DNA from 4 places in the Streptomyces sp. R-07 genome. Region 4 is predicted to be linked to each of the others. Evidence: riboswitches for the same ligand, from Rfam matches in the RefSeq annotation. Region 4 holds a riboswitch; each other region holds the start of a gene.
What was found. A riboswitch is a leader RNA that binds a small molecule or an ion and turns the genes downstream of it on or off. The one in region 4 is predicted to bind cobalamin.
Positions count from the first base shown of each region.

Region 1: linked by a shared signal. The riboswitch ahead of ACN9M0_RS29145 (ABC transporter substrate-binding protein) and the one ahead of cobN (cobaltochelatase subunit CobN) in region 4 are both predicted to bind cobalamin.
Region 2: linked by a shared signal. The riboswitch ahead of ACN9M0_RS07870 (cobalamin biosynthesis protein) and the one ahead of cobN (cobaltochelatase subunit CobN) in region 4 are both predicted to bind cobalamin.
Region 3: linked by a shared signal. The riboswitch ahead of ACN9M0_RS24485 (ribonucleoside-diphosphate reductase subunit alpha) and the one ahead of cobN (cobaltochelatase subunit CobN) in region 4 are both predicted to bind cobalamin.

Region 1 is NZ_CP183978.1:6,348,142-6,355,508, forward strand. Features, by position in the region: gene ACN9M0_RS29120 (amidohydrolase) at 1-24, shown strand, start outside; gene ACN9M0_RS29125 (amidohydrolase) at 17-1,678, shown strand; gene ACN9M0_RS29130 (alkane 1-monooxygenase) at 1,682-2,854, opposite strand; gene ACN9M0_RS29135 (TetR family transcriptional regulator) at 2,970-3,566, shown strand; gene ACN9M0_RS29140 (cold-shock protein) at 3,788-3,994, shown strand; cobalamin riboswitch at 4,030-4,236, shown strand; gene ACN9M0_RS29145 (ABC transporter substrate-binding protein) at 4,303-5,379, shown strand; gene ACN9M0_RS29150 (FecCD family ABC transporter permease) at 5,391-6,464, shown strand; gene ACN9M0_RS29155 (ABC transporter ATP-binding protein) at 6,461-7,276, shown strand; gene ACN9M0_RS29160 (ArsR/SmtB family transcription factor) at 7,255-7,367, shown strand, end outside.
Region 2 is NZ_CP183978.1:1,748,120-1,755,486, forward strand. Features, by position in the region: gene ACN9M0_RS07845 (VOC family protein) at 1-370, shown strand, start outside; gene ACN9M0_RS07850 (hypothetical protein) at 423-1,832, opposite strand; gene ACN9M0_RS07855 (alpha/beta hydrolase) at 1,971-3,098, opposite strand; gene ACN9M0_RS07860 (inorganic phosphate transporter) at 3,530-4,795, shown strand; gene ACN9M0_RS07865 (hypothetical protein) at 4,812-5,033, shown strand; cobalamin riboswitch at 5,161-5,300, shown strand; gene ACN9M0_RS07870 (cobalamin biosynthesis protein) at 5,336-6,310, shown strand; gene ACN9M0_RS07875 (cobyric acid synthase) at 6,307-7,367, shown strand, end outside.
Region 3 is NZ_CP183978.1:5,317,839-5,325,205, reverse strand. Features, by position in the region: gene ACN9M0_RS24510 (hypothetical protein) at 1-1,608, shown strand, start outside; gene ACN9M0_RS24505 (LuxR C-terminal-related transcriptional regulator) at 1,626-2,609, shown strand; gene ACN9M0_RS24500 (DUF3311 domain-containing protein) at 2,745-3,008, shown strand; gene mctP (monocarboxylate uptake permease MctP) at 3,005-4,633, shown strand; gene ACN9M0_RS24490 (GNAT family N-acetyltransferase) at 4,708-5,208, shown strand; cobalamin riboswitch at 5,264-5,386, shown strand; gene ACN9M0_RS24485 (ribonucleoside-diphosphate reductase subunit alpha) at 5,518-7,367, shown strand, end outside.
Region 4 is NZ_CP183978.1:3,803,859-3,811,225, forward strand. Features, by position in the region: gene abc-f (ribosomal protection-like ABC-F family protein) at 1-866, shown strand, start outside; gene cobN (cobaltochelatase subunit CobN) at 1,005-4,619, opposite strand; cobalamin riboswitch at 4,696-4,830, opposite strand; gene ACN9M0_RS17335 (cobalamin biosynthesis protein CobG) at 4,909-6,177, shown strand; gene ACN9M0_RS17340 (precorrin-8X methylmutase) at 6,174-6,827, shown strand; gene ACN9M0_RS17345 (precorrin-2 C(20)-methyltransferase) at 6,824-7,367, shown strand, end outside.

The DNA of each region.
Region 1 (7,367 bases), 2.5 Mb from region 4:
ACGAAGGAGACCCCCGGTGCCTGACACCCCGCCCGAGCTCGTGTTCACCGGCGGCCCCGTCCTCACCATGGACCCGGCCCGCCCCCGCGCCGAGGCCCTCGCGGTCCGCGCCGGACGCATCACCGCCGTCGGCTCGCGCGACGAGGTCCTGCGCCTGCGGGGCCGTACCACCGAGGTCGTCGACCTGGCCGGGCGCGCCCTGCTGCCCGGCTTCGTCGAGGCCCACGGCCACCCCGTCATGCTCGCCCTCGCCGTCGCCCCGCCCGCCGTCGACGTCCGGCCCTTCACCGTCCCCACCGGCGCGCTGGCCATGGACCGGATCCGCGCCGCCGTGGCCGCCGCCGCGCCCGGCGAACCCGTCTGCGCCTACGGCGTCGACCCGCTGCTCCAGCGCGACCTGACCCCGCCGACCCGGGCCTCGCTCGACGCGCTCCGACCCGACGCGCCCCTCGTCGTCGTCGCGAACAGCGGCCACGCCGCCTGGGCCAACTCGGCCGCCCTGCGCGCCGCCGGCATCACCCGGGACACCCCCGACCCGGCGGGCGCCCGGTTCCTGCGCGACGCGAGCGGCGAACCCACCGGCGAGGCGCACGAAGGCGCGGCCGTCGAAGCCCTCCTCTGGGTGGTCGCCGGGGACCGGCTCAAGCCCGACCGGCTGGCCGCCGCCCTCGACTGGTCGTACGCGGAGCACGCCCGGGTCGGCATCACCACCGTCGCCGACCTCGCCACGGAACCGCGCTTCCTGCCCGCGCTGCACGCCGCGGCACGGCGCCCCGGCGCCGCCGTCCGCGTCCGCTCGTACCTCATCGGCACCCCCGAACTCGCCGCCGACCCCGGCCGCCGCTTCGCCGGACACGCCCCCGCCGAGGAGCTGTTCGGCGTCTCCGGCATGAAGCTGTGGGCCGACGGCACGGCCTGGGAGGGCACGGTCGCGACCAGCTTCCCCTATCTGGACAGCCCCGCCACCCGGGCGATGGGGCCGGGCCGCTGCGACCACGCCCCCATGAACTACACCCCCGACCACCTCGCGGAACTCGCCACGGCGTTCACCGCCCAGGGCTATCCGGTGGCCTGCCACGTCCACGGCGACGTCACCTTCGACGCCGTCCTCGCCGCCTACACCCGCGCGGCCGCCGCCGACCCCGAGGCCTTCCGCGCCCTGCGTCCCCGCATGGAGCACTGCGGGGCGGTCACCCCCGCCCAGTACCGCGCGGCCGCCGGACTCGGCGCCACCGTCAGCCTGTTCATGGACCACCTGCGCTGGTGGGGGGACGTCCTCGCGGACGACCTCTTCGGCCCCGAGGTCGCCGACCGCTGGATGGCCGTCCGCTCCGCCTGGGACGCGGGCCACCGCGTCTCGCTCCACAACGACGGCATGTGCTCCCCGACCGACCCGCTCGCCTCGGTCGCGACCGCCCTCACCCGCCGCACCCCGGCCAGCGGCCGGATCCACGGCACCGCGGAACGCCTCACCCTCGACGAGGCGCTCCTCGCCGTCACCGCGCACCCGGCCTGGCAGCTCCACCTCGACGGGGAGACCGGCTCGCTGCGCCCGGGCCTGCGCGCCGACCTCACGGTCCTCGCCCGCGACCCGTACACCGTCCCGGCCGCACAGCTCCCGGAGGAGGCGCGGGTCACGGCGACGTACCTGGGCGGCCGGCCCACCTGGGGCGGCTGACGCTCACCCGCTCGCGGTCCCGTACCGGGCGAGCAGACGGGCCCGGCGGGACGGCTGGAGGTTCGCGCGGGTCACGTCCCCGTCGTAGTGGGCGAGGACCCGGGGGTCCATGACCCGGCGCCAGAGCGGGGGGACGTACGCGAGGACGATCATCCCCGCGTACCCCGTCGGCATCTCGGGGGCCTCGTCGAAGTGGCGCAGCGACTGGTAGCGCCGGGTGGGGTGGGCGTGGTGGTCGCTGTGCCGCTGGAGGTGGTAGAGGAAGACGTTCGAGGCGACGTTGTCGCTGTTCCAGCTGTGGCGCGGGGCGCAGCGCTCGTACCGCCCGCTCGCGGTGAGCTCCCGCTTGAGGCCGTAGTGCTCGGTGTAGTTGATGACTTCGAGCAGACAGAAGCCGAAGACCGCCTGGACCGCGAGGTACGGCAGGACCCCCGGGCCGAAGGCGAGCGCGAGCCCCGCGAAGAGCGCGAGCGACAGCGCCCAGGAGCCGAGGACCGTGTTGCGCGGGCTCCACACGGACCGGCCGCGGCGGGCGAGCCGGCGCTTCTCCAGGCGCCAGGCCGAGGTGAGGCTGCCGAGGACGGTCCGGGGCAGGAAGCGCCAGAAGCTCTCGCCGAGCCGGGCGCTCGCCGGGTCCTCGGGGGTGGCGACGCGGATGTGGTGGCCGTGGTTGTGCTCGACGTAGAAGTGGCCGTACCAGGTCTGGGCGAGCGCGATCCGGGAGAGCCAGCGCTCCAGGGACTCCGTCTTGTGCCCCAGTTCGTGGGCGGTGTTGATGGCGATGCCGGCGACCCCGCCGAGGGTGAAGGTCAGTCCGATCCTGTCCACGAGGGAGAGGTCGCCCCGGGTGATCAGCCAGCAGCCGAGGACGAGACCGCCGTACTGGAGGGGGAGGTAGAGGTAGGTGCACCAGCGGTAGTAGCGGTCCTGTTCGAGGTGGGCGATCGCGCTGTCCGGCGGGTTGGCGGAGTCCTTGCCGATGAGGTGGTCGACGACCGGGAAGATCGCGTACAGGACGAGGATCCCGGTCCACCAGAAGAGGCGGAGTCCGGTGGCGTTCACCAGTCCCCAGGAGAGGAAGGGGAAGGCCGGGATGAGCAGGCCGAGCAGCCAGAGCCAGCGCTTGGGGTCGCGCCAGGCGGCGGGGGCTTCGGGGGAGTCGCTGTGCAGGGCCAAGGCCGGCTCCTCGGAGAGGGTGGACACTTCACATGCGTTCTGTCCAGTTGATAGACGGAAAGCCCCTTGAGCGTCAATCCTCTGGACAGTGCCCGGTGGATAAAGTGGGGGCACGATGACACGTTTTCGCGAGAGTGTTCGGTCCCTCCTGCGTGAGCAGGTGCTCGACGCCGCCTACCGGCTCGTGGCCGCCGACGGCTGGGGCGTGCTGCGCATGACCGCCATCGCGCGGGCCGCTGGCATCAGTCGCCAGACGCTCTACAACGAGTTCGGCTCGAAGGAGGCCATCGGCAACGCCCTGATCCAGCGCGAGCTGGAGGGCTTCCTGGTCGGCATCCAGCGCGAACTCGACTCCCACCGGGGAGAGCTGGAGGCGGCGGCCGTGGCGGGCGTCGGCTACACGCTCCAGCAGGCCGTGGACAACCCCCTCATCAAGAGCGTCCTGCTCGCGGCGCGCGGCGGCGAGGACGATCTCCTCGCCTACCTCACGACCCGCCCGGAGCCGGTCTTCGGCACCGCGATGGCGATGCTCGACGCGTACGCGATCGAGGCCTGGCCCGACGTCGACGAGGAGTCCCGCGGACTCGCCGTCGAGACGATCGTGCGGCTCACCGTCAGCCACATCGTCCAGCCCGTGGCCCCGCCGGAGGAGTCCGCGCGGCGCATCGCCAGGATCACGGCGCGGATCGCGTACCCGGGCGGCCGCGCCTGATCCGTGGGGGCCCGGAGGGTAGACGAGGCCCGCTGACGGACACGGGGGATATCCGGCAGCGGGCCTCTGTTGAACATTGTACGAGATCGTCGGGGTGAACGGCGCACACGACGGCGGTGGCGAAGCACGGACCGACGGGGTACATCTCCCCTGAGACGCGGACTCGGGCGCCCCGGCCCGGACACCCTCGCCCGCGTCGCCGTGACGACGAGGAGGCCGCCGTGGAAGGCAGAAGCAAAGGGTTCGTGCAGTCCTTCAACCGTCTCGGCGGGTACGGCTTCGTCGTCCCCGTGGGCTCCGAGGAGCAGGTGTACTTCAGCGCCGAGGACATCGAGGGCGCGGACCGCACGGTCTCCGAGGGGCAGCAGGTCTCCTTCGTCCTGGTCCTCGGCGACGGCCGCTTCGAGGCCAAGGAGCTGCGCCTCTGACACCGGCCGGGGCCCCCGGCACGAAGATCGGCCGGTGGTACTGTGCCGAGGCCAGTCGCACCTTTGTACGCACCTGAACGGGTACGTGCACGGGTCAGGGAATCCGGTGGAAGACCGGAACTGACGCGCAGCGGTGAGGGCGACGGGCGGAGCATCGGCCACTGGGCGGCACGACGGGCCCGGGAAGGCGCTCCGTCCGGCTGACCCCGAGTCCGAAGACCTGCTGGCGGCCCCGGCGGCACGCCGCTGCCCGGGGAGCACCGTACGACAGGCTCCGCGTATGAGCCGTGGCCGCAGAGGAAGTCCCCGTGCCGCTCGCACACCCCGTCCGCTCCGCCGTGCTCTCCCTGGCCGGCGTCCTGCTCCTCACCGCGACGCTGACCGGCTGCGGCGGCGGATCCGCCCGGCCGTCCGGGAAGGACGCGTCCGCGCGGGACGCGGCCGGGTCCCCGGAGCGCGGCCACCCCGTGACCCTCGACGACAACTGCGGACGGCCGGTCCGCGTCGACCGCGCCCCGCGCCGGGCCGTCGCCCTCGACCAGGGAGCGGCGGAGATCATGCTCTCCCTCGGCCTCGCCGACCGCATGGTGGGCACCGCCACCTGGACGGACCCGGTCCTGAAGGGCCTGGAGAAGGAGAACGCGAAGGTGCCGCGCCTGGCCGACCGCTACCCCTCCTTCGAGAAGGTCCTCGACACCGAACCCGACTTCGCGGCCGCCTCGTTCGCGTACACCCTCGGCAAGGGCGGCGTGGCTCCCCGCGAGCGCTTCGAGCAGCTCGGCGTCCCCACCTACCTGTCGCCCACCGACTGCGTCGGGAAGGACAACAGCGGCGACGGCGACGGCGTCCGCACCCGCCCGCTCACCATGGAGACGGTCTACGGCGAGATCCGCGACCTGGCCCGGGTGTTCGCGGTCCCCGAGCGGGGCGAGAAGCTCGTCGCCGGGCTCAAGGCCCGGGTGGCGAGGGCCACGGCGGCGGCCGACTTCACCGACGCCACCGTCCTCTACTGGTACTCCGACGCCAAGGCGCCCTACATGGCGGGCTGTTGCGGAGCCCCCGGCATCGTCACGAACGCGCTCGGCGCGAAGAACGTCTTCGACGACACGCGCGAGGAATGGCCCCAGGTCAACTGGGAGACCGTCGCCGACCGCGACCCCGACGTCCTCGTGATCGGCGACCTGAGCCGCCGCGCGCAGTCGGCCGAGAGCGCCGCCAAGAAGATCGAGTTCCTGGAGTCCGACCCCGTCACCCGGAACATGACGGCGGTGCGGCACAAGCGGTACGTCCTGCTCAGCGGCCAGGCCATGAACCCCACCCTCCGCACCGTCGAGGGCGTCGAGAAGGTGGCGGCCGCGCTCCGCTCGTACGGTCTCGCGAAGTGAGCACGACCTCTCTGACGCCCACGCCCGCGCCGCCTACGCCCACGCCTTCGTCCGCGGCCACGCCGGTACGCGCCGGTGCCACGGCGCTGCTGTGGACGGCCGCCGGCCTCGCCCTCCTCGTCCTGTCGGCGGCCGTCGCCATCACCATCGGCCCGGCGGACATCGGCGTCGGCGAGGTCGGCTCCGTGGTCGCCGCCCACCTCGGCGGCGGCGTCTCCGCACTCTCCCCGATCCGCGACGGGATCGTCTGGGACCTGCGGCTGCCCCGCACCGTCCTCGCCGCCGTCTGCGGCGCCGGACTCGCCGTCTGCGGGGCGGTGATGCAGTCGCTCCTGCGCAACCCGCTCGCCGACCCCTTCGTCCTCGGCGTCTCCTCCGGCGCCTCGACCGGCGCCGTCGCGGTCGTCGTCCTCGGCGTCGGCGGAGGAGTCCTCTCCGTCACCGGCGGGGCGTTCCTGGGAGCGGTGGTCTCCTTCGCGCTCGTCCTGCTGCTCAGCCACACGCTCGGCGGCTCGACGGACCGGGTGGTGCTCGCGGGCGTCGCCGCGATGCAGCTCTTCTCCGCCCTCACCTCCTTCGTCGTGATGACCGCCGCCGACGCGGAGACCACCCGGGGCGTGCTCTTCTGGCTCCTCGGCTCGCTCGCCGGGGCCGGCTGGAGCGACGTGTGGGTGTGCCTCGCCGTCCTCGCGGCGGCGCTGCTGGTCTGCGGCGGACACGCGAGGACCCTCGACGCCTTCGCCTTCGGGGAGGAGGCCGCCGCCGCCCTCGGCGTCGCCGTCGCGCGGACCCGGCTCGTCCTGCTGTGCGTCACCGCCCTCCTGACGGCCGCCCTGGTCTCCGCCGCCGGCGCGATCGGCTTCGTCGGCCTCGTCCTGCCGCACGCCGCCCGTGCCCTCGCCGGCCCCGGGCACGCCCGCCTCCTGCCGGTCACCGCGCTGGCCGGGGCGGTGTTCCTCGTCTGGGCCGACACGCTCGCCCGTACGGTCCTCGACCCGCAGGAGGTGCCGGTGGGCGTGGTGACCTCGCTGATCGGCGTACCGGCCTTCGTCCTCGTCCTGTACCGCACCAGGAGCAGCCGATGAGCGCGAGCGCCCACGCGGGCGCAGGGCTTCGCGCCGAGCGGGTCTCGCGCACGGCCGGCGGCACCCTCGTCCTCGACGGGGTCAGCCTCACCCTCGCTCCCGGCACCGTCACCGGGCTGCTCGGGCCCAACGGTTCGGGCAAGTCCACCCTCCTGAGCCTGCTCGCCGGCGTCCTCGCCCCCGACGCCGGAGTCGTCACCCTCGACGGCGACCCGCTGGCCGGGCTCGGCCGCCGCACGGTCGCCCGGCGCCTCGCCACGGTCGAGCAGCAGGCCGACACCCAGACCGACCTGACCGTCGCCGACGTCGTACGCCTCGGCCGTATCCCGCACCGCAGGGCCTGGACGCCGCCGTCGGCGGCCGACGAGACCGCCGTCCGCACCGCCCTCGAACGGACCGGGCTCACCGAACGCGCCCGGCAGCCCTGGCGGACCCTCTCCGGCGGCGAACGCCAGCGCGTGCAGATCGCCCGCGCCCTCGCCCAGGAACCGCGCGAACTCCTCCTCGACGAACCCACCAACCACCTCGACATCCAGCACCAGCTCGACCTCCTCGCCCTCGTCGCGGACCTCCGCCTCACCGCCGTCGTCGCCCTGCACGACCTCAACCTCGCGGCGATGCACTGCGACCGGCTCGTGGTCCTCGCCCGGGGCCGGGTGGTCGCGAGCGGCACCCCGGACGAGGTCCTCACCGAGGAGCTCATCGCCGAGGTCTACCGGGTCCGCAGCGCCGTGACCCAACCCGGGCCCGAGGGGCGCCCGCACATCCGCTTCCTGGGTACGGTGGGCCCATGTCCACGCCCGAGTCCGTAGACCCCGCTGCCGCCGCCCGCCCGCACGAGCGGACCCCGGGAGCGCGTGAACTCGCGGCGGCGGCCGAGGTGTTCGGGCTGCTCTCCGACCC
Region 2 (7,367 bases), 2.1 Mb from region 4:
GCGGTACGAGGACGCGAAGGGGGCGATCAGGCAGCTCACGGAGGGCTTCGGCTTCACCGAGCACGCCGTGTACGAGGGCGAGGACGGCCGTGTGATGCACGCCGAGCTCACGTGCGGGAACGGGATGGTGATGCTGGGCAGCAAGGGCAGCGGCACCGCGTTCGACAAGCTCATGGCCGGCGGCGGACCGGCCTCGGTGTACGTGCGGGTGGACGACGTGGACGAGCACCACGCCCGGGCGGTGGCCCAGGGCATCGAGATCGTGATGCCGCCGACGGACCAGGAGTACGGCTCCCGGGACTACACGGCCCGGGACGCCGAGGGCAACGTGTGGAGCTTCGGCACGTACGCCCCCGGCGGCGCCGAGTAGGTCTTCCGTCCGGTCGCTCAGGCCCCACCGGGCAGGCCTTCCGTCCGGCGGCTCAGGCCCCACCGGTGTGGACCTGGAACGCGGCTCGGCGGACCGCCTTCGCCAGGGCCGGGTCCGGGTGGGCGGCGGCCAGCGCGACCAGAACCTGGACGGTACGGGGGTGGCCGACCGCCCGGACCTCGTCGAGCAGCGCCGGGACGGTGCCCTGCACGGCGGAGTCGAGGTGGCGGACGAGCAGCTCGCTCTCGCCGTGGTCGGCGACGGCCGCCGCGGTGTCGACCCAGAGCCAGGTCGACTCCTCCCGGGTCAGCACCTCCTGGGCGTCGTCCGGGTCGGCCCCCTCGTACTCGGCCAGCCAGAGCAGCGCGTACGGGCGCAGCGGGGGCTCGGCGACGGTGGCGCGCACCTCGGCCTCGGCGGGCGCCCCGACGACGCGGAGCGCCTCGAAGGCGAGCCCGCGCAGGAGGGCGTCCTCGCCCCGGGCGACGGCGAGGAGCTCGCTCACGGCGCTGGACAGGGTGCGGGCCGCGAGCCAGGCGCGGTACTCGTCGCGGGCCGGTCCCGGGGTGAGCCGGGCGCAGCCGCGGAGCATGTCCTCGGCGGACTGCTCGATGTTGCCCGCGGGGCTCTGCGCGGCGACGCAGATCTGCTCCAGCTTGACCCAGACCGCCCAGTTGCCGAGCGGGGTAAGGGTGGCGTGGCGCTCGCCCGCGCCGGGGGCCAGGGTGAGCGCGCCGACGGCGGCCAGGCCCTCCAGGGCCCAGTCGAGGAGCGTCGGGAGCCCGTCTCCGGCGGGGGTGTCCGCGGCCTCGGGCGCCTGCTCGGCCGCGGGGACCTCGCAGCGCTCCTCGCGGAGCTCCTCGACGCGCTGGCCGAGGAGGTCGAGGAGGGCGGGGACGAGGACCGGGCCCTGGGAGAGCTGGAGCAGCGAGAGGACCTGCGGGACGGCCTCGACGACCTCGGCGACGGCGCTGGGGGCGACCCCCTCGGGGGCCGGGTGCACCAGGGACCAGGCGTCGAAGAGGGCGACCCAGCCGCGCAGGACGGCGGAGTCGTCGCGGTCCCAGGCGTTCAGCCGCCACCCGGGGCGGGCGGTGTCGCCGTGCAGCTCGACGAGTCCGGCGAGCCGGGCGCGGTCCCAGCCGGCCCGGATCTGGCCGGGCGTCAGGTTCAGCGCGGCCGCGGCCCGTTCCTGGGCGGGGCCGGCTCCGGGGCCGGTACGGGGTGCCGTGTCGGCCCCGCGCTCGACGGCGGCCCAGCGGGCGATCCGTACGGCGTCGGCGAGGACGTGCCGGGCCTGGCGGGCGAGCTCCGCGCGGGGCGGAGTGCCCTCGGGCGGCCGCGGCGCCGGCCGGGTGCGCCGGGTCGTCACGGCCCGTCGGGCGGTGGCCAGCGCCCGCGGGCGGACGAGTCGGAGTCTGGAGTTGCGCGCCAATGGTTCATCGGGCTTTCGAGACGTCACGGGGGCAGTCTTCCCGCTGACGGCCCGAAAGCCCAATCGGAATCGGAGGCCCCGTCGGAACGGGCCCCGGAACGGCCTCGGGGGGGCAGGCCGGGGGGCGCCTCGGACGGCGTTCCGGAAGGCGCCCCGGACGGGCCGTCAGAGCAGCGGGGTGAGGAAACGGCGCAGGGACTCCTCGTAGCGGACGGGGTCGGCGTTCCACATCGCGGCGTGCGGGGCGTGCTGCACGGTCCGCAGGTTGATCCGGTCGGGCCGGCGGGCGGCGAGCTCGACGGAGGACTCCCAGGGGGCGATCGTGTCGTCGGGGCCGTGGAAGAGGAGGACCGGGACGCGCAGGGCGTCCGGTTCCGAGGCGGTCTGGAGGAGGTCGCCGTGCGGGCCGGTCCTGCCCTGGGCGGCGCGGACGGCGAGCGGGAGCAGGGGGCCGGGGACGTGGCGGGCCGACGCGAGGTTGCGGAGGGTGGCCTCCCAGTCGAGGACCGGGGAGTCGAGGACGAGGCCGCTGATCCGGTCGCGTACGCCTGACTCGGCGGCGGCGCGCAGGGCCATCGCGGCGCCGGTCCCCCAGCCGTGCAGGACGACCTTCCGGGCGCCGCGGCGGACGGCGTAGCGGATGGCGGCGTCGACGTCCCGCCATTCGGAGTCGCCGAGGTGGACGAGGCCGTCGGGGGAGGCGGGCGCTCCTTCGTCGCCGCGGTAGGCGGGGACGAGGACGGGGATCTTGCGGCGGTTGAAGAAGGGGAGCAGGTTCATCGGGTGCTCGCGGGTGGTGCCGAGGCCGTGCAGGGCGATCACCCAGGTGGTGCGGGGGGCGGCCACGAGCCAGGCGGGCAGGGGGCCGAGTTCGCCGGGGATCTCGACGTCCTCGTGGGCGAGCCCGAGGGCGCTGATCGGCGTGCCCCGGTGGAGCTGGGGGGTGAGCCGGACGTGGACGCCGGGCCCGAGGGCGCCGAGCTCGACCCGCTCCAGGCGGCGGACGACGGTGTCGGCGGTGTGCGGGACCCGGTCGAGGACGGGGCCGAGGACGGCGTGCAGTCCGGGGGCCTCCATCCCGTACGTGCCGGGGCGCAGCGAGGCGAGGCTGCGGGTGAGGGTGACCCGCTCGGGTCCCGTGGCGTGCACGGTGAGTCTGGGGTCTCCGGGCAGTGGTCGTCCGGACGGCGCCCTGAGGGCGACATCGCTGGCGTACCGGCCGGCCGCGAGAGCGGCCGCGCCGACACCGATCAGGGTGGTGACGGCCACTGCCGTCGCTGTAGCCGGGCGCACGCTCCCAGTGTCGGCAGGGCGGGGTGGGCCTGCCACCGGACGGACCCGGGCGGGGGAAGACCGGGTGGGACGAGCCGGGTGGGAACGGGCGGGGGCGAGCCGGGTGGGAACGGGTGGGAGGAACGGGGGCGGGGTCGCCTCGGGGAGTGACATGGGTCTCGTCAGGGGGGTCCCCCGGTCGGATGGTGCTGTCCAGGGAGCGGAACCGGGTGGGCGGGGAGGAACCGGGGCAGGTCGTATGTGCCCCGGGAGGACCGGGATTCCCCGTGCTTGCCCGGTGACCGCATCGTGGACACCGGGCACTCCGGGGCCACAAGCGGAATCCCTTGACACCGGATAGGGACACCACGCCGCCCGCCCCAGTTCACCTTCCGTTCACCCAGGTTGCTTACGTTCGACGAGCCACTGACGTCAAACGATTGCCTGGGTAAATGGAACACATCACGCTGCTGCTCGCCATTGTGGTCGTGACAGCTCTCGTGTTCGATTTCACGAACGGTTTCCACGACACCGCCAACGCGATGGCCACGACCATCTCGACCGGTGCACTCAAGCCCAAGACGGCGGTGGCCATGTCCGCCGTGCTGAACCTCGTCGGCGCGTTCCTGTCCGTGGAGGTCGCCAAGACGATCTCCAAAGGACTGGTCAACGAGGACGGCATCCAGCCCGAAGTGATCCTCGCCGCGCTCGTCGGCGCGATCCTCTGGAATCTGGTGACCTGGCTGGTCGGACTTCCCTCCAGCTCCTCCCACGCCCTGATGGGCGGCCTCATCGGCGCGACCGTCGCCTCGATCGGCGTCAGTGGCGTCAACGGCGAGGTCGTCGTCAGCAAGGTCCTCATCCCGGCCGTCGCCGCGCCGATCGTCGCGGGTCTCGCCGCGATGCTGGCCACGAAGCTGACGTACAAGATCGGCGCCAAGACCTCCGAGAAGGACACCGCCAAGGGCTACCGGGTCGGACAGATCGCCTCCGCCGGTCTCGTCTCCCTCGCCCACGGCACCAACGACGCGCAGAAGACCATGGGCATCATCACCCTCGCCCTGGTCGCCGGCGGCACCCTCGCCCCCGGCTCCAACCCGCCCGTCTGGGTCATCGTCTCCGCCGGTACGGCGATCGCGCTCGGCACGGCCCTCGGCGGCTGGCGCATCATCCGCACCATGGGCAAGGGCCTCACCGACCTCCAGCCGCAGCAGGGCTTCGCCGCCCAGACCAGCGCGGCCACGGTCATCCTGGCCTCCTCCCACCTGGGCTTCTCCCTCTCCACCACGCACTCCGTCTCCGGCGCCGTCATGGGTGCGGGTCTCGGCCGCAAGGGCGGTGTCGTCCGCTGGTCGACCGCCACCCGCATGTTCGTCGCCTGGGGCCTGACCCTGCCGGCCGCAGGCCTGGTCGGCGCGGGTGCCGAGTACGTCGCCCGTCAGGGCTCCTGGGGCGTCTACGTCGTCGCGGCCTTCCTCGCCGCCTCCTGCGTCGGCATCTGGCTCGTCTCCCGCCGCCAGCCGGTCGACCACACCAATGTCAACGACGTCGAGACCGAGGCCGAGCCCGACGGCGTCGTGACCACCGCGATCGCGGCCGTCACCCCGCCGCCGGCCGGTTCCGTCGCCGCCGTCGCGGACGAGGACCTGAAGACCACCATCCCCGCGCCGGTCCCCACGGACCCGGCCGCTCCCCCGGCCCCCGCCGCCGCGGTCTAAGGAACTGGAACCAAGCATGAAGATCGACTGGGCAGCCCTCGGCTCCGTCTTCGGAGTCAGCCTCGTGGCGACCGTCGCCCTCGTGGGCCTCTTCACCCTCGGTGTCATCGGCCTCTCCAAGCAGGAGCAGGCCGCCGCCCAGGGAGGCTCCGCCGTCCTGGCCCGCACCGGCGCCTACGCCTCATTCGCCCTGTGCCTGGCGGCCGTGGCGTACGGCATCTACCTGATCGTCGCCTGACGGTCCCCGGTACCTCGGCCGGGCGGTCCGCACCTTCGGGTGCGGGCCGCCCGGCCGTCTCCGTTTCCGGTGCCGTGTTTGTGGTGCTTCGCACAGTGACGCGGTGCAGGTCAAGGGTGAGTTGACGGCTGTCTCGGGCCGTGGTGGACTGCCGAGGCCATTACGGCGGCAGTAGAGGAAGTCCGGTGCGAATCCGGCGCGGTCCCGCCACTGTGACCGGATCCGAAGGGTCCGGGAGTCAGGAACTCTCGCCGCCGGTCACGTCGATCCAGGGCGCGGACCCTGAGTGAGGACACAGCGCCATGCCCGGCCGCACCCCCAGACCTTCCAGAGCCACCGGAATCTTCGCGTACGGCGCGGCCGCGGGCCTCGCCGTCGATCTGCTCGTCGGCGACCCCCGCCGCGGACATCCCGTCGCCGCGTTCGGCCGGGCGGCCGGCCGGGTCGAACGGGCCCTGTGGCGCGACCACCGCGGGTGGGGCGCCCTGCACACCGCCGTCTGCGCCGGCGCCACCGTCGCGGCCGGCGCCCTCGCCGCCCGTACCGTACGGGGCAGCCGCGCCGGATCCGTCGCGCTCACCGCCGCCGCCGTCTGGTCCGTCGTCGGCGGGACGACCCTGGGACGCGAAGCCCGCGCGATCGGCGGAGCCCTCGCCGCCGGGGACCTGGAGGTGGCCCGGGAGCGGCTGCCGCACCTGTGCGGCCGCGACCCGCAGTCCCTGGACGGTCCCGCGATGGCCCGCGCGGTCGTCGAGTCCGTCGCCGAGAACACCTCCGACGCCGTGGTCGGCGCCCTCTTCTGGGGCGCCGTCGCGGGTGTGCCGGGGCTCGTCGGCTTCCGGGCCGTCAACACCCTCGACGCGATGGTCGGCCACAAGTCCCCCCGGTACCGGCGGTACGGCTGGGCCTCGGCCCGCCTCGACGACGTGGCCGGCTGGCCGGGCGCCCGGCTGACCGCCGTGCTCGCGACCGTCGCCGGCGGGAACCCGCGCGGAGCCGTACGGGCCTGGCGGGCGGACGCCGCCAAGCACCCGAGCCCCAACGCGGGCCCGGTCGAGGCCTCCTTCGCGGGCGCGCTCGGCGTACGGCTCGGGGGGACCCTCTCGTACGCCGGACGGGTCGAGCACCGGCCCGTCCTCAACGGGGAGGGGCGGCCCGTCGAGGTCGCCGACATCGACCGCGCGGTCCGGCTCTCCCGCCGGATCACCGGACTGACCCTGGCCGCCTGCGTGGGCGGCCGCATGATCGCGAGCGCGCTGAAGCGGAGGAACGCATGAGGGGTGGGGGGCTGCTCGTCGCCGGGACCACGTCCGACGCGGGCAAGAGCGTCGTCACGGCCGGCATCTGCCGCTGGCTGGTCCGGCGGGGCGTCAAGGTCGCGCCGTTCAAGGGACAGAACATGTCCCTGAACTCCTTCGTCACCAGGGAGGGCGCGGAGATCGGCCGCGCCCAGGCCATGCAGGCGCAGGCGGCCCGGGTGGAACCGACCGCGCTGATGAACCCGGTCCTGCTCAAGCCCGGCAGCGACCGCTCCAGCCAGGTCGTCCTCATGGGCAAGCCGGTCGGCGAACTGAGCGCCCGCGGCTACCACGGCGGCCGGCAGAAGGAACTCTTCGAGCCCGTGCTCGCGTGCCTGGAGGAACTCCGGGGCACGTATGACGCCGTGATCTGCGAGGGGGCGGGCAGTCCGGCCGAGATCAACCTGCGGCGCACGGACATCGTGAACATGGGCATCGCGCGCGCCGCGAAGCTGCCCGTGGTCGTCGTCGGGGACATCGACCGCGGCGGGGTCTTCGCCCAGTTCTTCGGGACGACGGCGCTGCTGAGCCCCGAGGACCAGTCGCTCGTCGCCGGCTACCTGGTCAACAAGTTCCGGGGCGACGTGACGCTCCTGGAGCCGGGCCTCGACATGCTGCTCGGGCTCACCGGGCGCCGGACCTTCGGTGTCCTGCCGTACGCGCACGGGCTCGGCATCGACGAGGAGGACGGCCTCCGGGTCTCCCTGCGGGGCACCGTCCGCGAGTCGGTCGTCGCCCCGCCGGTCGGCGCGGACGTGCTGCGGGTCGCCGTGTGCGCCGTACCGCTGATGTCCAACTTCACGGACGTCGACGCGCTCGCCGCCGAACCGGGCGTCGTCGTCCGGTTCGTGGACCGGCCCGAGGAGCTCGTCGACGCGGACCTCGTCGTCGTGCCCGGCACCCGGGGCACGGTCAAGGCGCTGGCGTGGCTGCGGGAGCGGGGGCTCGCGGACGCCCTCGTCCGGCGCGCGGCCGAGGGCCGGCCGGTGCTCGGCATCTGCGGCGGCTTCCAGGCCCTCGGCGAGCGCATCGAGGA
Region 3 (7,367 bases), 1.5 Mb from region 4:
TCGTACGCGGGGACGGGCGACGAGGGGTTCCTCGGCGCGGACGGGCGGACCGTGTACGCGCTGGTGTACCCGGCGGCGGGGAAGCCGGACCTGGCGGGCCTGACGGCCGTCGAGGAAGCGGCGGTCACGCTCCGGGCGGGGCTGCGGTCGGCGCTGCCCGAGGCCCGGGTCGAGGTGACGGGGGTGCTGCCGCTCCAGCACGACAGCGCGCTCGCGGGTCCGGGCCCGGTGGCTCTCGCGGCGAAGGCCGTCTGTGCCCTCGGGCTGCTGCTCGTGCTCGTCCTGGCGTTCCGCTCGGCGCTCGGGGTCCTGGGGCCGCTGCTGCTCGCCGCCGTGACCTCGGTGGGGGCGCTCGTCCTGGTGGAGGCGGTGGCCGGGTTCACCGAGATCGGCTTCGTCGTGGTGTACCTGGTGCCGGTGACGGCGCTCGTGGTGGCGGTGCACCGCTGGGCGCAGCCGCCGGGGACCGCCGCACGGTCGGCGGTGACGGGCGGCGCGGCGGGCGCGGCGGCCTGCGCGGTCCTGGCGCTCTTCCCCGCCGCGTTCCTGCGGTCGGTCGGGGTGGCGGGCCTCGCGGTCTGCGTGGTGGGCACGGCGGCGGCCGTGACGCTGGGGCCGGTGCTGCGGTCGGTGTCCCGGCCGGTGGTGCGGAGGCCCGTACGGGGCACCCGGACGGTCCCGGCGACCGGTCTCGTCCTCCTCGTCCTCCTCACCGGGGCGGCCACCCAGCTGCGGGTCGGCAATCCGGAGGCCCGTGCCCTGGTGGCGAGCGGTCCGGCCCGGGACGGTCTCGACCGGCTGACGGCGGCCGGGGTGCCGTCGGGGGTGCTGAACCCGCTGGAGGTCCTGGTGCCCGGGGGCACGGACCCGGCGGCGGTGGCCGCGCGGGCGGCGCGGGTCCCGGGTGTGCTGCTCGCGGCGGCGCCCGCCGACTGGCGCCGCCCCGGATCCGCGGTGGTGGTCGTCGTGCCGGAGGAGGAGCCGATGACGGCGGCCGGGGCCGTCACGGTGACGGCGCTGCGGTCGGCGCTCGTGGACACGGGCGCCGTGGTGGGCGGTTCGGGTGTGGTGGACCGCGATCTGGTGGACGGGGTGTACGGGCTGCTTCCGTTCGCGGTCCCGGTGGCGGCCCTGGCGGCGTTCGGGGTGCTCACCCGGCGGCTGGGGCCGGGCGCGGCGGGGCGGGCGGTGATCGGCGGGCTGCTCGCGGCGGGCGCGGCGGCGGGGGCGCTGGTGGTGCTGTGGCAGTGGGGCCCGGCGGGGACCGGCGCGGTGACGGGCTGGGTGCCGCTGGTGGTGGGCGCCTTCGCGTTCTGTGTGTCCCTGGAGCGGGCGGCGGCCTCGGCGGCGGGCGGGCCCGGCTGGGCCGGTCCGGTGGCGGCGGGCGCGGGCGCGCTGGCGGTGCTCGCGGTGGGGATCGGCCCGCAGGTCGAACTGGCCCTGCTGGTCTCGGGGTTCGCGGCGGGCGCGGTGTGCGACGCGCTGGCCGGCGTACGGACGGGAGCGCATCCCGGAGTTCACCTCGATTGGTCTAGACCTAGACCGCTCCTCCCCTCTAGCATCGACGACCGCGATCACGAGTACGACCGGTCGCGCGACGGAACGTGACGAGGGGGAGATACCTGATGCTGGAGGCGCTCGGCATAAAGGAGTCGACGGAGGCCGTCTACCGCCTGCTCCTGGAGCGGCCCGAGTACGACGTGACGGAGATGGCCGCCCATCTGGGCCGCCCCGAACCGGAGGTCCGCGAGGCTCTCGCCTGTCTCGCGGACCTCAAGCTCGTCCTCATGGACGACTCCTCGGGCCAGGCCGAACCCTTCAACCCGGACGTCGGCTTCTCCTTCCTGCTCTCCCGCGCCGAGGCCGAGCTGAGCAAGCGCAAGCGCCAGGTCGAGCAGGCGGGCCGGGCCGTGGCCGGCATCCTCGCCTCGTACGCCGACTGCCCCGAACCGGGCGTCCGGCACGACCTCGTGGACCGCATCACGGGACTCGACCAGGTCCGCGAACGGCTGGAGGACCTGGCCGCGAACGCCCGCACCGAGTGCCTCTCGCTGCTGCCCGGCGGCGCCCAGCTCCCGGACACCATGGACGCGAGCCAGCCGCTCGACCAACTCGCCCTGGAGCGCGGGGTGAAGATCCGCTCGATCTACCAGGAGAGCTTCCGCAACGACCCGCCGACCGTCGAGTACGTGCGCTGGTACTGCGACCTCGGCGGCGAGGCGCGGACCGTGCCCGTGGTCCCGATGCTCATGGTGATCGTCGACCGCGAGGCCGCGCTCGTCCCCGTCGACCCGGAGGACGGCCGCGCGGGCGCGCTCGAAGTGCGCAGCCCCGGCCTGGTCCACGCGCTCGTGGTGCTCTTCGACCGGCTGTGGGACGCGGGCACCCCCTTCGGCGAGGCCCCGCGCCGCGACGCGCACGACCTCTCCCCGCAGGAGCGGGAGTTGCTGATGCTCCTGGGCATCGGCTGCACGGACGACATCGCGGCCCGGCGGCTCGGGGTCTCGCTGCGGACCGTCCGCCGGATGAGCTCGGAGCTGATGAACCGCCTGGGCGCGCGCAGCCGGTTCGAGGCGGGCGTGCGGGCGGCGAAGGAGGGCTGGCTCTGAAGCGGCGAGGGGGCCGGCTCCGACGAAGCCCCGAAGAATCGCTTCCGTTATGCGGACAGGGGTTCCCAGCACGGGAGCAGTCCCCTAGATTTCCCCAGCATTACCGAGGTGATCAGCGAGGGGACGGGAATCGCCATGTCAGACACGCCAGATGCGACACAAGGGAAACAACCGACCATCACAGCCCTGCGGGTGGTGATCGCGCTCTGCCTGTTCGCCCCGTTCGTGGCGATGCTCTGGGTGAGCTCCTACGCGAAGGTCGAACCGCTCTTCGCCGGCATCCCGTTCTTCTACTGGTACCAGATGCTCTGGGTGCTGATCTCCACGGTGCTCACCATGGTCGCGTACAAGCTGTGGCAGCTGGACCAGCGTGCCCGCAAGGGAGGTGACGCGCGATGAAGGACGTGACCGGCGTGAACGGCGTGGCGCTCGGCGTCTTCGTCTTCTTCTTCCTGGCCGTCACGGTCATGGGCTTCCTGGCCGCGCGCTGGCGCAAGGCCGAGAACGAGCACAGCCTCGACGAATGGGGTCTGGGCGGCCGCTCGTTCGGCACCTGGGTCACCTGGTTCCTGCTCGGCGGCGACCTCTACACGGCGTACACCTTCGTCGCCGTCCCCGCGGCCATCTACGCGGCGGGCGCGGCCGGCTTCTTCGCCGTGCCGTACACGATCCTGGTGTACCCGCTGATCTTCACCTTCCTGCCGCGCCTCTGGTCGGTCTCGCACAAGCACGGATACGTCACCACCTCCGACTTCGTGCGCGGCCGCTTCGGTTCCAAGGGCCTCTCGCTCGCGGTGGCGGTCACCGGCATCCTCGCCACCATGCCGTACATCGCGCTCCAGCTCGTCGGCATCCAGGCCGTCCTGGACGTGATGGGCGTCGGCGGCGGCGAGGGCACCAACTGGTTCGTCAAGGACCTGCCCCTGCTCATCGCCTTCGGTGTCCTCGCGGCGTACACGTACTCCTCCGGCCTGCGCGCCCCGGCGCTCATCGCCTTCGTCAAGGACACCCTGATCTACATCGTCATCGCGGTGGCGATCATCTACATCCCGATCAAGCTGGGCGGCTTCGACGAGATCTTCGCCAAGGCCGGCGAGGCGTACGCGACGGTCAACCCGGCCACCGGCAAGCCGAAGGGCGCGCTCGTGCCCGGCGAGGCGGGCCAGTGGACGTACGCGACGCTCGCGCTCGGCTCGGCGCTCGCGCTCTTCATGTACCCGCACTCCATCACGGCGACGCTGTCGTCCCGGAGCCGCAACGTCATCCGCCGCAACACCACGATCCTGCCGCTGTACTCGCTGATGCTGGGCCTGCTCGCGCTGCTCGGCTTCATGGCGATCGCCGCCGGGATCAAGGTCAAGAACGGCCAGCTCGCCATCCCGCAGCTCTTCGAGACCATGTTCCCCGACTGGTTCGCGGGCGTCGCGTTCGCCGCGATCGGCATCGGCGCGCTCGTCCCGGCCGCGATCATGTCGATCGCCGCGGCCAACCTCTTCACCCGCAACATCTACAAGGACTTCATCAAGCCGGACGCCACCCCGGCCCAGGAGACCAAGGTCTCCAAGCTGGTGTCCCTCCTGGTGAAGGTCGGCGCGCTCGTCTTCGTCCTGACCATGGACAAGACGGTCGCGATCAACTTCCAGCTGCTCGGCGGCATCTGGATCCTGCAGACCTTCCCGTCGCTCGTCGGCGGTCTCTTCACCCGCTGGTTCCACCGCTGGGCGCTGCTCGCCGGCTGGGCCGTCGGCATGGTCTACGGCACGCTCGCCGCGTACGGCGTCGCCAGCCCGACCCAGAAGCACTTCGGCGGCTCCTCCGCCGAGATCCCGGGCATCGGCGAGATCGGCTACATCGGTCTCACCTCCTTCGTGCTCAACGTCGTCGTCACGGTCGTCCTGACCTTCGTCCTCAAGGCCGTCAAGGCCCCCGAGGGCGTCGACGAGACCTCCCCGGAGGACTACACGGCGGACGCGGGCGACGCCGGGGTCAAGGACCTCCCGACGGTCGGCGCCGCGGTGCACTGACCCACGGACGCGCACCAGAGGGGCCCGGAGAAACTCCGGGCCCCTTCGCGTGCGGCGGAGGCAGACTGGGGCGCATGGACTTCACGATCAGGGCGGTACGGCCCGAGGAGTACGAGGAGCTCGGCGACCTGACCGGGCTGACCTATCTGAACGACGGGCTGCTGCTGCACGGCGAGGACGACTTCTATCTGGACGTGCTCCGCGACACGGCCCGGCGGGCGCGCGAGAGCGAGGTGCTCGTCGCCGTCGACGCGGAGGGCGGGATCATCGGCGGGGTGACCTTCGCCCCCGGCGGCACCACCTGGGCGGACATCGGCGTCACCGGCGAGGCCGAGTTCCGGATGCTCGTGGTGGCACCCGGGGCCCGCGGCAGGGGCGTCGGGGAGGCGCTCGTACGCGCGTGCGTGGACCGGGCGAGGGCCCTGCCGGAGTGCGCGCGGCTCGTGCTCTCCACGGACTCGAAGATGGTCTCGGCGCACCGGATCTACGAGCGGATGGGCTTCGTCCGCACCCCGGACCGGGACTGGCAGCCGATCCCCGACCACTCTCTGCTGACGTACGCCCTGGAGCTGTGACTGCCGGGACCGACACAACATGTGGGGGGTGCCACGAGCGGCGCCCCCCACATGTATGCTCATGCTCGCTGTCGACGCAGGGGAATCCGGCGCGAATCCGGAACTGTCCCGCAACGGTGTGCTTCGTGCGGTTTCGTACGGGGTGAGTCCGAGGACCTGCCGGCAGCGCGCCCGGTCCGTCCGGTCCGGGTGCCACAGACGTCCGGGCCTCGCGGAGTTGGGTCGGTGGACGCGGTGCCGCCGTGCGTACGGCCGCCCCGTTCCCGCCTCCCCGCCCTGGCCCCGAGCCGAGCGAGGGAGAGCCCCCACGTGACCATCGCGCCCGCCGATCCGGCCGCAGCGATCGAGACCGACGGACCCGGGACCGTACTCCTGCGGACCCTGACCGATCTCACCGCCGACCTCCCGGACACCGACCCCGGCAAGGTCGCCGCCGCCGCGCTGCGCGGCCGCAGCGCCACGTCGGACGAGGCGGAGCTGCGCGAGCTGGCCACGGAGGCGGCCGCCGGTCTGATCGCCGACGACCCGGCGTACTCCCGGCTCGCCGCCCGGCTCCTCACGATCACCATCGCCGACGAGGCGGCCGGCCAGGGCGCCGTCTGCTTCTCGGCCTCCGTCGCCGTCGGTCACCGCGAGGGCCTGATCGCCGACCGCACCGCCGAGTTCGTCGCGCTGCACGCGGAGCGGCTCGACGCGACGATCGACGCGGCCGGCGACGACCGCTTCGGCTACTTCGGTCTGCGCACCCTCTACTCGCGCTACCTGCTGCGCCACCCGATCACCCGCAAGGTCGTCGAGACCCCGCAGCACTTCATGCTGCGCGTCGCCTCCGGCCTGGCCGAGGACGACTCGGTGCGCGCGCTCGACGAGGTGGCCGCGCTGTACGGCCTGATGAGCCGTCTGGACTACCTGCCGTCCTCCCCCACGCTCTTCAACTCCGGCACCCGCCACCCGCAGATGTCCTCCTGCTACCTCCTGGACTCCCCGCAGGACGAGCTGGACTCCATCTACGACCGCTACCACCAGGTCGCGCGCCTCTCGAAGCACGCGGGCGGCATCGGCCTCTCCTACTCCCGCATCCGCGCCCGCGGTTCGCTGATCCGCGGCACCAACGGGCACTCCAACGGCATCGTGCCGTTCCTGAAGACCCTCGACGCCTCCGTCGCCGCCGTGAACCAGGGCGGCCGCCGCAAGGGCGCCGCCGCGGTCTACCTGGAGACCTGGCACGCGGACATCGAGGAGTTCCTGGAGCTCCGCGACAACACGGGCGAGGACCAGCGCCGTACGCACAACCTGAACCTGGCGCACTGGATCCCGGACGAGTTCATGCGCCGGGTCAACGCCGACGCCGAGTGGTCGCTGTTCTCCCCGGCGGACGTGCCCGAGCTCGTCGACCTGTACGGCGAGGAGTTCGACGCCGCCTACCGCAAGGCCGAGGCGGCGGGCCTGGCCCGCAAGACGATGCCGGCCCGCGACCTGTACGGCCGGATGATGCGGACCCTCGCGCAGACCGGCAACGGCTGGATGACCTTCAAGGACGCGTCCAACCGGACCGCGAACCAGACGGCCGAGCCCGGCACGGTCGTCCACTCCTCGAACCTGTGCACCGAGATCATCGAGGTCACGAACGACGGTGAGACCGCGGTCTGCAACCTGGGCTCGGTCAACCTGGGCGCCTTCGTGTCGGGTTCGGACATCGACTGGGAGCGCCTGGACGAGACCGTCCGCACGGCCGTCACCTTCCTCGACCGGGTCGTCGACATCAACTTCTACCCGACCGAGCAGGCCGGGCGTTCCAACGCCCGCTGGCGCCCGGTCGGCCTGGGCGCGATGGGCCTCCAGGACGTCTTCTTCCAGCTGAAGCTGCCGTTCGACTCCCCCGAGGCGCGCGCGCTGTCCACCCGGATCGCCGAGCGGATCATGCTGGCGGCGTACGAGGCGTCCGCCGACCTCGCCGAGCGCAGCGGCCCGCTCCCCGCCTGGGACAAGACCCGCACCGCGCGGGGCGTGCTGCACCCCGACCACTACGACGTGGAGCTCAACTGGCCGGAGCGCTGGGCCGCGCTGCGCGAGCGCATCGCCGCCGTCGGCATGCGCAACAGCCTCCTCCTCGCCATCGCGCCGACCGCGACGATCGCCTCGATCGCGGGCGTCTACGA
Region 4 (7,367 bases):
AGGAGTGGAAGGCCGAGCTCGCCCGGCACCGGGCCCTCGCCGACACGAACATCGACCGGTTCTCCGCGATCCCCCGCAAGGCCCCGGCCGCGTTCAGCGGGGCGGGCGCCTTCCGGGCCCGGTCACGGGCGCACGGCGCGATGAGCCGCATCCGCTCCGCCCGCGAGAAGCTCGCCCGCCTCACCGACCACCCCGTCCCCGCGCCGCCGGAGCCGCTCCGGTTCCGCGCGGAACTCGACGGCGAGGGGGCGGCCGTCGACCTGACGGGCGTACGGGTCGACGGCCGGCTCCACCTCGACGCCCTGCACCTCGACCCGGGCGAACGGCTCCTGCTCACCGGGCCCAACGGCGCGGGAAAGACCACCCTCCTCCGGGTCCTGGCGGGCGAACTCGTCCCGGACGCGGGCACGGTGACCGTGCACGCCCGGGTCGGGCTGCTCCGCCAGGACACGACCTCACCCCTCGACCCCCGTACGGTGGGCGAGGCCTTCGGAGAGGGCCGCGAGGACGAACTGCTCGCCCTCGGGCTCTTCCCGGCCCGGGATCTTCCGACCCCGGTCCGGCTGCTTTCTGCGGGCCAGCGCCGCAAGCTGGAACTGGCCCTTCTGGTTTCCGCGCCGGCGGACCTGCTGCTCCTGGACGAGCCGACGAACCACCTGGCGCCGGGGCTGGTGGAGGAGCTGGAGGCGGCGCTGGCGTCGTACCGGGGCACGCTGATCGTGGCCAGCCACGACCGCCGCCTCCGCGCGGGCTTCCGAGGCCGCCACCTCGAACTGCCCCCGCCGCCCGTTGTGGGCGGTCGTTCCGCGCCCACCCCCGCCACCCCCGACGGCGCCCTTGCCGGCGCCAGAGGCTCCCGCGCCTGAACCCGCACCGCGTTGTGCGGCGCCACTGGGGTGCGGGTCAAGGCGCGGAACGCGGAGGCGCCGCTGAAGGCGCCGTCCCGTGTGCCCACCCGTCCCGCCCTGCGGGACGATTGCCCACACGGGCGGGGGGGGGAGGCCCTACTCGTCGCCCTCCAAGTCGCCCTCCGTCTCCAGGAAGACCTGGCGGAGGGCCGCCAGCGTCTCCGGGTCCGGCTTTTCCCACATGCCTCGCGACTCCGCCTCCAGGAGGCGTTCCGCGATGCCGTGCAGGGCCCACGGGTTGGCCTCCTTCAGGAAGGCCTGGTTCTCCGCGTCGAGGACGTACTCCTGCGTCAGCTTGTCGTACATCCAGTCGGCGACGACACCCGTCGTCGCGTCGTACCCGAAGAGGTAGTCGACGGTCGCCGCCAGCTCGAACGCGCCCTTGTAGCCGTGGCGGCGCATCGCCTCGATCCAGCGCGGGTTCACGACGCGCGCCCGGAAGACCCGTGAGGTCTCCTCCACCAGCGTGCGGGTGCGGACGGTCTCCGGGCGGGTCGAGTCGCCGATGTACGCCTCGGGGGCCGTGCCCTTGAGCGCGCGCACGGTCGCGACCATGCCGCCGTGGTACTGGAAGTAGTCGTCGGAGTCGGCGATGTCGTGCTCGCGCGTGTCCGTGTTCTTCGCGGCGACCGCGATCCGCTTGTACGCCGTCTCCATCTCGGCCCGCGCCGGCCGGCCTTCGAGCCCGCGACCGTACGCGTACCCGCCCCACACCGTGTACACCTCGGCGAGGTCCGCGTCCGTGCGCCAGTCGCGCGAGTCGATCAGCTGGAGGATGCCCGCGCCGTACGTGCCGGGCCGCGAGCCGAAGATGCGGGTGGTGGCGCGCCGCTCGTCGCCGTGCTCGGCGAGGTCGGCCTGCGTGTGGGCCCGTACGTAGTTGTCCGAGGCCGGCTCGTCGAGCCCGGCCACGAGCCGTACGGCGTCGTCGAGAAGACCGATGACGTGCGGGAACGCGTCCCGGAAGAAGCCCGAGATGCGCAGCGTGACGTCGACGCGCGGGCGGCCGAGCTCGGCGAGCGGGATCGGCTCCAGGCCGTTCACGCGACGCGAGGCCTCGTCCCACAGCGGGCGGACGCCGAGCAGGGCGAGCGCCTCGGCGACGTCGTCGCCGGCGGTGCGCATCGCGCTCGTGCCCCACAGGGAGAGGCCCACCGAGGTCGGCCACTCGCCGTTGTCGGTGCGGTAGCGCTCCAGGAGCGAGTCGGCGAGCGCCTGGCCGGTCTCCCAGGCGAGCCGGGACGGCACGGCCTTCGGGTCGACGGAGTAGAAGTTCCGGCCGGTCGGCAGGACGTTGACCAGGCCCCGGAGCGGGGAGCCGGACGGGCCGGCCGGGACGAAGCCGCCGTTCAGGGCGTGCACGGCGTGCGTCAGCTCGTCGGTGGTGGCGGCGAGGCGCGGCACGACCTGGCGAGCGGCGAAGTACAGCACCTCGCGGACGTCGGGGCCGTACGCGGCGGCGATCTCCGGGATCGCCGCCTCGTCCCAGCCGGCGGCCTCCATCGCCTCGACCAGCTCGCGGGCCTTGGCCTCCGCCTCGTCGGCGGTGGTGCGGGTCGCGGCCGACTCGTCGAGACCGAGGGCCTCGCGCAGGCCGGGGAGCGCCTGCGTGCCGCCCCAGATCTGGCGGGCGCGCAGGATGGAGAGGACCAGGTTGACGCGGCCCTCGCCCTCCGGTGCGCCGCCGAGGACGTGCAGGCCGTCGCGGATCTGGGCGTCCTTGACCTCGCACAGCCAGCCGTCGACGTGCAGCAGGAAGTCGTCGAAGCCGTCGTCCTCCGGGCGCTCCTCCAGACCGAGGTCGTGGTCGAGCTTGGCGGCCTGGATCAGGGTCCAGATCTGGGCGCGGATCGCGGGCAGCTTCGCCGGGTCCATGGAGGAGATCTGCGCGTACTCGTCGAGCAGCTGCTCCAGGCGCGCGATGTCGCCGTACGAGTCGGCGCGGGCCATCGGCGGCACCAGGTGGTCGACGAGGGTCGCGTGGACGCGCCGCTTGGCCTGGGTGCCCTCGCCCGGGTCGTTGACGAGGAACGGGTAGATCAGCGGGATGTCGCCGAGGGCGGCGTCGGGGCCGCAGGCGGCGGACAGGCCGGCGTTCTTGCCGGGCAGCCACTCCAGGTTGCCGTGCTTGCCCAGGTGGACCATGGCGTCGGCGCCGAAGCCGCCGTCCTCGGCGCGGGCGGCGATCCAGCGGTAGGCGGCCAGGTAGTGGTGGGACGGCGGGAGATCGGGGTCGTGGTAGATCGCGATCGGGTTCTCGCCGAAGCCGCGCGGCGGCTGGATGAGGATCAGCAGGTTCCCGCGCCGGAGCGCGGCGAGGACGATGTCGCCCTCCGGGTTGCGGGAGCGGTCGAGGAACATCTCGCCGGGAGCCGGGCCCCAGTGCTCCTCGACGTGTGTGCGGAGCTCCTCGGGCAGCGTCGCGTACCAGCGCTTGTAGTCGGCGGCCGGGATGCGGACCGGGTTCTTCGCGAGCTGCTCCTCGGTCAGCCAGTCCTGGTCGTGGCCGCCGGCCTCGATCAGGGCGTAGATCAGCTCGTCGCCGTCGCCGGAGACCAGGCCGGGGAGGTCCTCGACGGGACCGAAGTCGTACCCCTCGGCGATCAGGCGGCGGAGCAGCGAGACGGCGGAGGCGGGGGTGTCGAGGCCGACCGCGTTGCCGATGCGGGAGTGCTTCGTCGGGTACGCGGAGAGGACGAGCGCCAGCCTCTTCTCGGCGTTCGGGATGTGGCGGAGCCGGGCGTGCCGGACGGCGATCCCGGCGACGCGGGCCGCGCGCTCGGCGTCGGCGACGTACGCGGGCAGGCCGTCCTCGTCGATCTCCTTGAAGGAGAAGGGGACGGTGATGAGCCGGCCGTCGAACTCGGGCACGGCGACCTGGCTGGCGGCGTCCAGCGGCGAGAGGCCCTCGTCGTTCTCCTCCCAGGCCGAGCGCGAGCCGGTCAGGCAGAGGGCCTGGAGGATCGGCACGTCGAGCGCGGCGAGCGCGCCCGCGTCCCAGGCCTCCTCGTCACCGCCGGCCTGCGCCTCGGCGGGCTTGGTGCCGCCCGCGGCGAGGACGGTCGTGACGATCGCGTCGGCTCCGCGCAGTACGGAGATCAGCTCCGCCTCGGGGGCGCGCAGGGACGCCACGTACAGCGGCACGGCCCGTGCGCCGGCGTCCTCGATCGCCCCGCACAGGGCGTCGACGAAGGCGGTGTTCCCGCTCATGTGGTGGGCGCGGTAGTAGAGCACGGCGATGGCCGGGCCGCTGTCGTTCCTCGCGACCCGCTCCAGCGGGCCCCAGGTGGGGGCGGGCGCCGGGGCCTCGAAGCCGTGGCCGGTGAGCAGGACGGTGTCGGAGAGGAAGCGGGCCAGCTGCTCCAGGTTGGCCGGGCCGCCGTGCGCCAGGTAGGCGTGCGCCTCGGTGGCGACGCCGACGGGGACGGTGGAGGCCTCCATGAGCTGTGCGTCCGGGGCCTGTTCGCCGCTGAGGACGACGACCGGCTTTCCGGCGGCGAGGACCGTGTCCAGGCCCTCCTGCCAGGAGCGGACTCCGCCGAGGAGCCGGACGACGACGAGGTCGGCGCCGTCGAGGAGGGCCGGGAGGTCGGCGAGGGGGAGGCGGGAGGGGTTGGCGAAGCGGTACTCGACCGCGGGGCCGCCCTGGGCGGCGTTCGCCGCGCGGGCGCTGAGCAGGTCGGTGTCGGAGTGCGACAACAGCAGGAGCATGGCGAGCTCAGGCCTTCCTCGGGGTTGTCCGCGCCCCGGGTGGTCGTATGGGTTGGGGCCTCCCCTGCTCGAGCGAAGCCGAGAGCTTGGGGAAGGGAGTTCCTGACTCACCCTTCCCTCGCGGGTACGGGCTCACAGTGGCGGGACCGCGCCGGATTCTCACCGGGCTTCCTCCCCGGGGTCCTGGGACCCCATGCCGATCTGCATCCTAGATCGTGCGGTCTCCGGGCCGGAGGGAACGGGAGAGTCGGCCGGATCACACCCGGTGGTCAGGCGGTTCCCCGTGGGTATGCTCGCCGCCATGCCGCCCACCCCACCCCCGACGCCCGAACCGGGCGAAGCTCGCATACGGGACCGTGGCGACGCCTGCCCCGGGGCGCTGCGCCTGCACCCCGCCGACGACGGCCGCCTGGCCCGACTGCGCCTGCCCGCAGGGCGCCTGACGGCCCCTCAGGCCGAGGTCCTGGCGCACGCCGCCGAGACCCTCGGCGACGGACGGATCAGCATCACCTCGCGCGGCAACGCGGAGCTGCGCGGCCTCCCCGAGGACTGCGGGGCGGCGCTGGCATCCCTTCTGGCCGGGGCGGGCCTGCTGCCCTCCCCCACCCACGAGCGCGTCCGCAACATCGTGGCCTCGCCCGGCGCCGGACTCGACGGACTCGGCCACGCGGACGTGCAGTTGTGGGCGCGTGAACTGGACAGCGCCCTGTGCGCCGAACCTCGGGCGGCGTCCCTTTCGGGACGATTCCTGTTCCTCCTGGACGACGGGCGCGGAGACGTCGCCGGGCTCGGCGGCGATGTGAGCTTGATCGCAGGACAGGACGGGTCCGTCCAGCTGCGGCTGGGCTGGGCGCACCTCCCAGGAAGAAGTCCTGGGGGGAGGGTGTTCCGCCTCGCCGCCACCGACGCCGTCCGGGCCGCCCTCGCCGCCGCCCTCGCCTTCCTCGACGCCGCCGAGGCCGCCGGGAACGGGGCGTGGCGGCCGCACGAGCTGCCCGACGGACACGAACCCGACTGGGCCGGTGCTCTCGCGCGCGCCGGGATCACGGCGGAGCCCGTACCCGTACCGCCGCTGCCCGCGTCCCGGCCGCCCGCGCCCGGGCCGCTCGGCGACCGCGCCCTGCATGTCCTCGCCCCGCTCGGCCGGCTGACCGCCACCCAGCTGCGGGCCCTGGCCGACGAGGCCGACGAACTCCGGCTCACGCCCTGGCGCGGGGTGGTCGCCGTGACCGACCCCGCCAGGCTCCCCGCACTGGAGTCGTACGGCCTGATCACCCGCCCCGACGCGCCCGGCACCGGAGTCACCGCCTGCACCGGACGCCCCGGCTGCGCCAAGTCCCTCGCCGACGTCCGGACGGACGCGCTCGCCGCGCCCCCCGGCCCGCTGCCCGTGCACTTCTCCGGATGCGAGCGCCGCTGCGGGCACCCCCACGGCGCCTGGATCGGCGTCCTCGCCACCGGCGACGACAGCTACCTGGTGGACGGCGTCCCCACCCCCCGTACCTCCCTGACCGCAGCAGTCGCGGCGGCCCGCGCCCAGCCGACCCACACGAGATGAGCGAGAGCAACAGGATGTTCGACTACGAGAAGGACGGGACGGAGATCTACCGCCGGTCCTTTGCCACGATCCGCTCCGAGGCGGACCTCGCGGGCCTGCCCGCCGACGTCGCCCAGGTGGCGGTCCGGATGATCCACGCCTGCGGCATGACCGACCTCGTGCAGGACATCGCGTACTCCCCCCAGGTCGTCGCGAACGCCCGCGAGGCCCTGATCTCCGGCGCGCCCATCCTCTGCGACGCCCAGATGGTCGCCAGCGGCGTCACCCGCAAGCGGCTGCCCGCCGACAACGAGGTGCTCTGCGCGCTCTCCGACCCGGCCGTGCCGGGCCTCGCCGCCGAGCTCGGCACCACCCGCTCCGCCGCCGCCCTCGAACTGTGGCGGGACCGCCTCGAAGGCTCCGTCGTCGCCATCGGCAACGCGCCCACCGCCCTCTTCCACCTCCTGGAGATGATCGCGAAGGGCGCCGGGAAGCCCGCCGCCGTCCTCGGCATCCCCGTCGGCTTCATCGGCGCCGCCGAGTCGAAGGACGCGCTCGCCGCCAACACCCTCGGCCTGGAGTACCTGGTCGTACGGGGCCGGCGCGGCGGCAGCGCGATGACGGCCGCCGCGCTCAACGCCCTCGCCCACGAAGCGGAGATCCAGGCATGACCACCGTGACCGGCAAGCTCTACGGCGTGGGCCTCGGCCCCGGCGACCCGGACCTGATGACCGTCGCCGCCGTGAAGGCGATCGCCGAGGCCGACGTCGTCGCCTACCACTCGGCCCGCCACGGCCGCTCGATAGCGCGCTCCATCGCCGCCGGGCACCTCCGCGAGGACCACATCGAGGAGCGGCTGATGTACCCGCTCACGGTGGAGACCACGGACCACCCGGGCGGCTACCGGGGTGCCCTGAACGACTTCTACGAGGAGGCCGCGGCCCGCCTCGCCGCCCACCTCGACGCCGGCCGCACCGTCGCCGTCCTCGCCGAGGGCGACCCGCTGTTCTACGGCTCGTACCAGCACATGCACAAGCGGCTCGCCGACCGCTACGACACGACCGTCATCCCCGGCGTCACCTCGGTGAGCGCTGCCGCCGCCCGGCTCGGCGAGCCGCTGTGCGAGGCGGAGGAGGTCCTCACGATCATCCCCGGCACCCTGCCGGAGGACGAGCTGACGGCCCGCCTCGCGGGCACCGACTCGGCGGTCG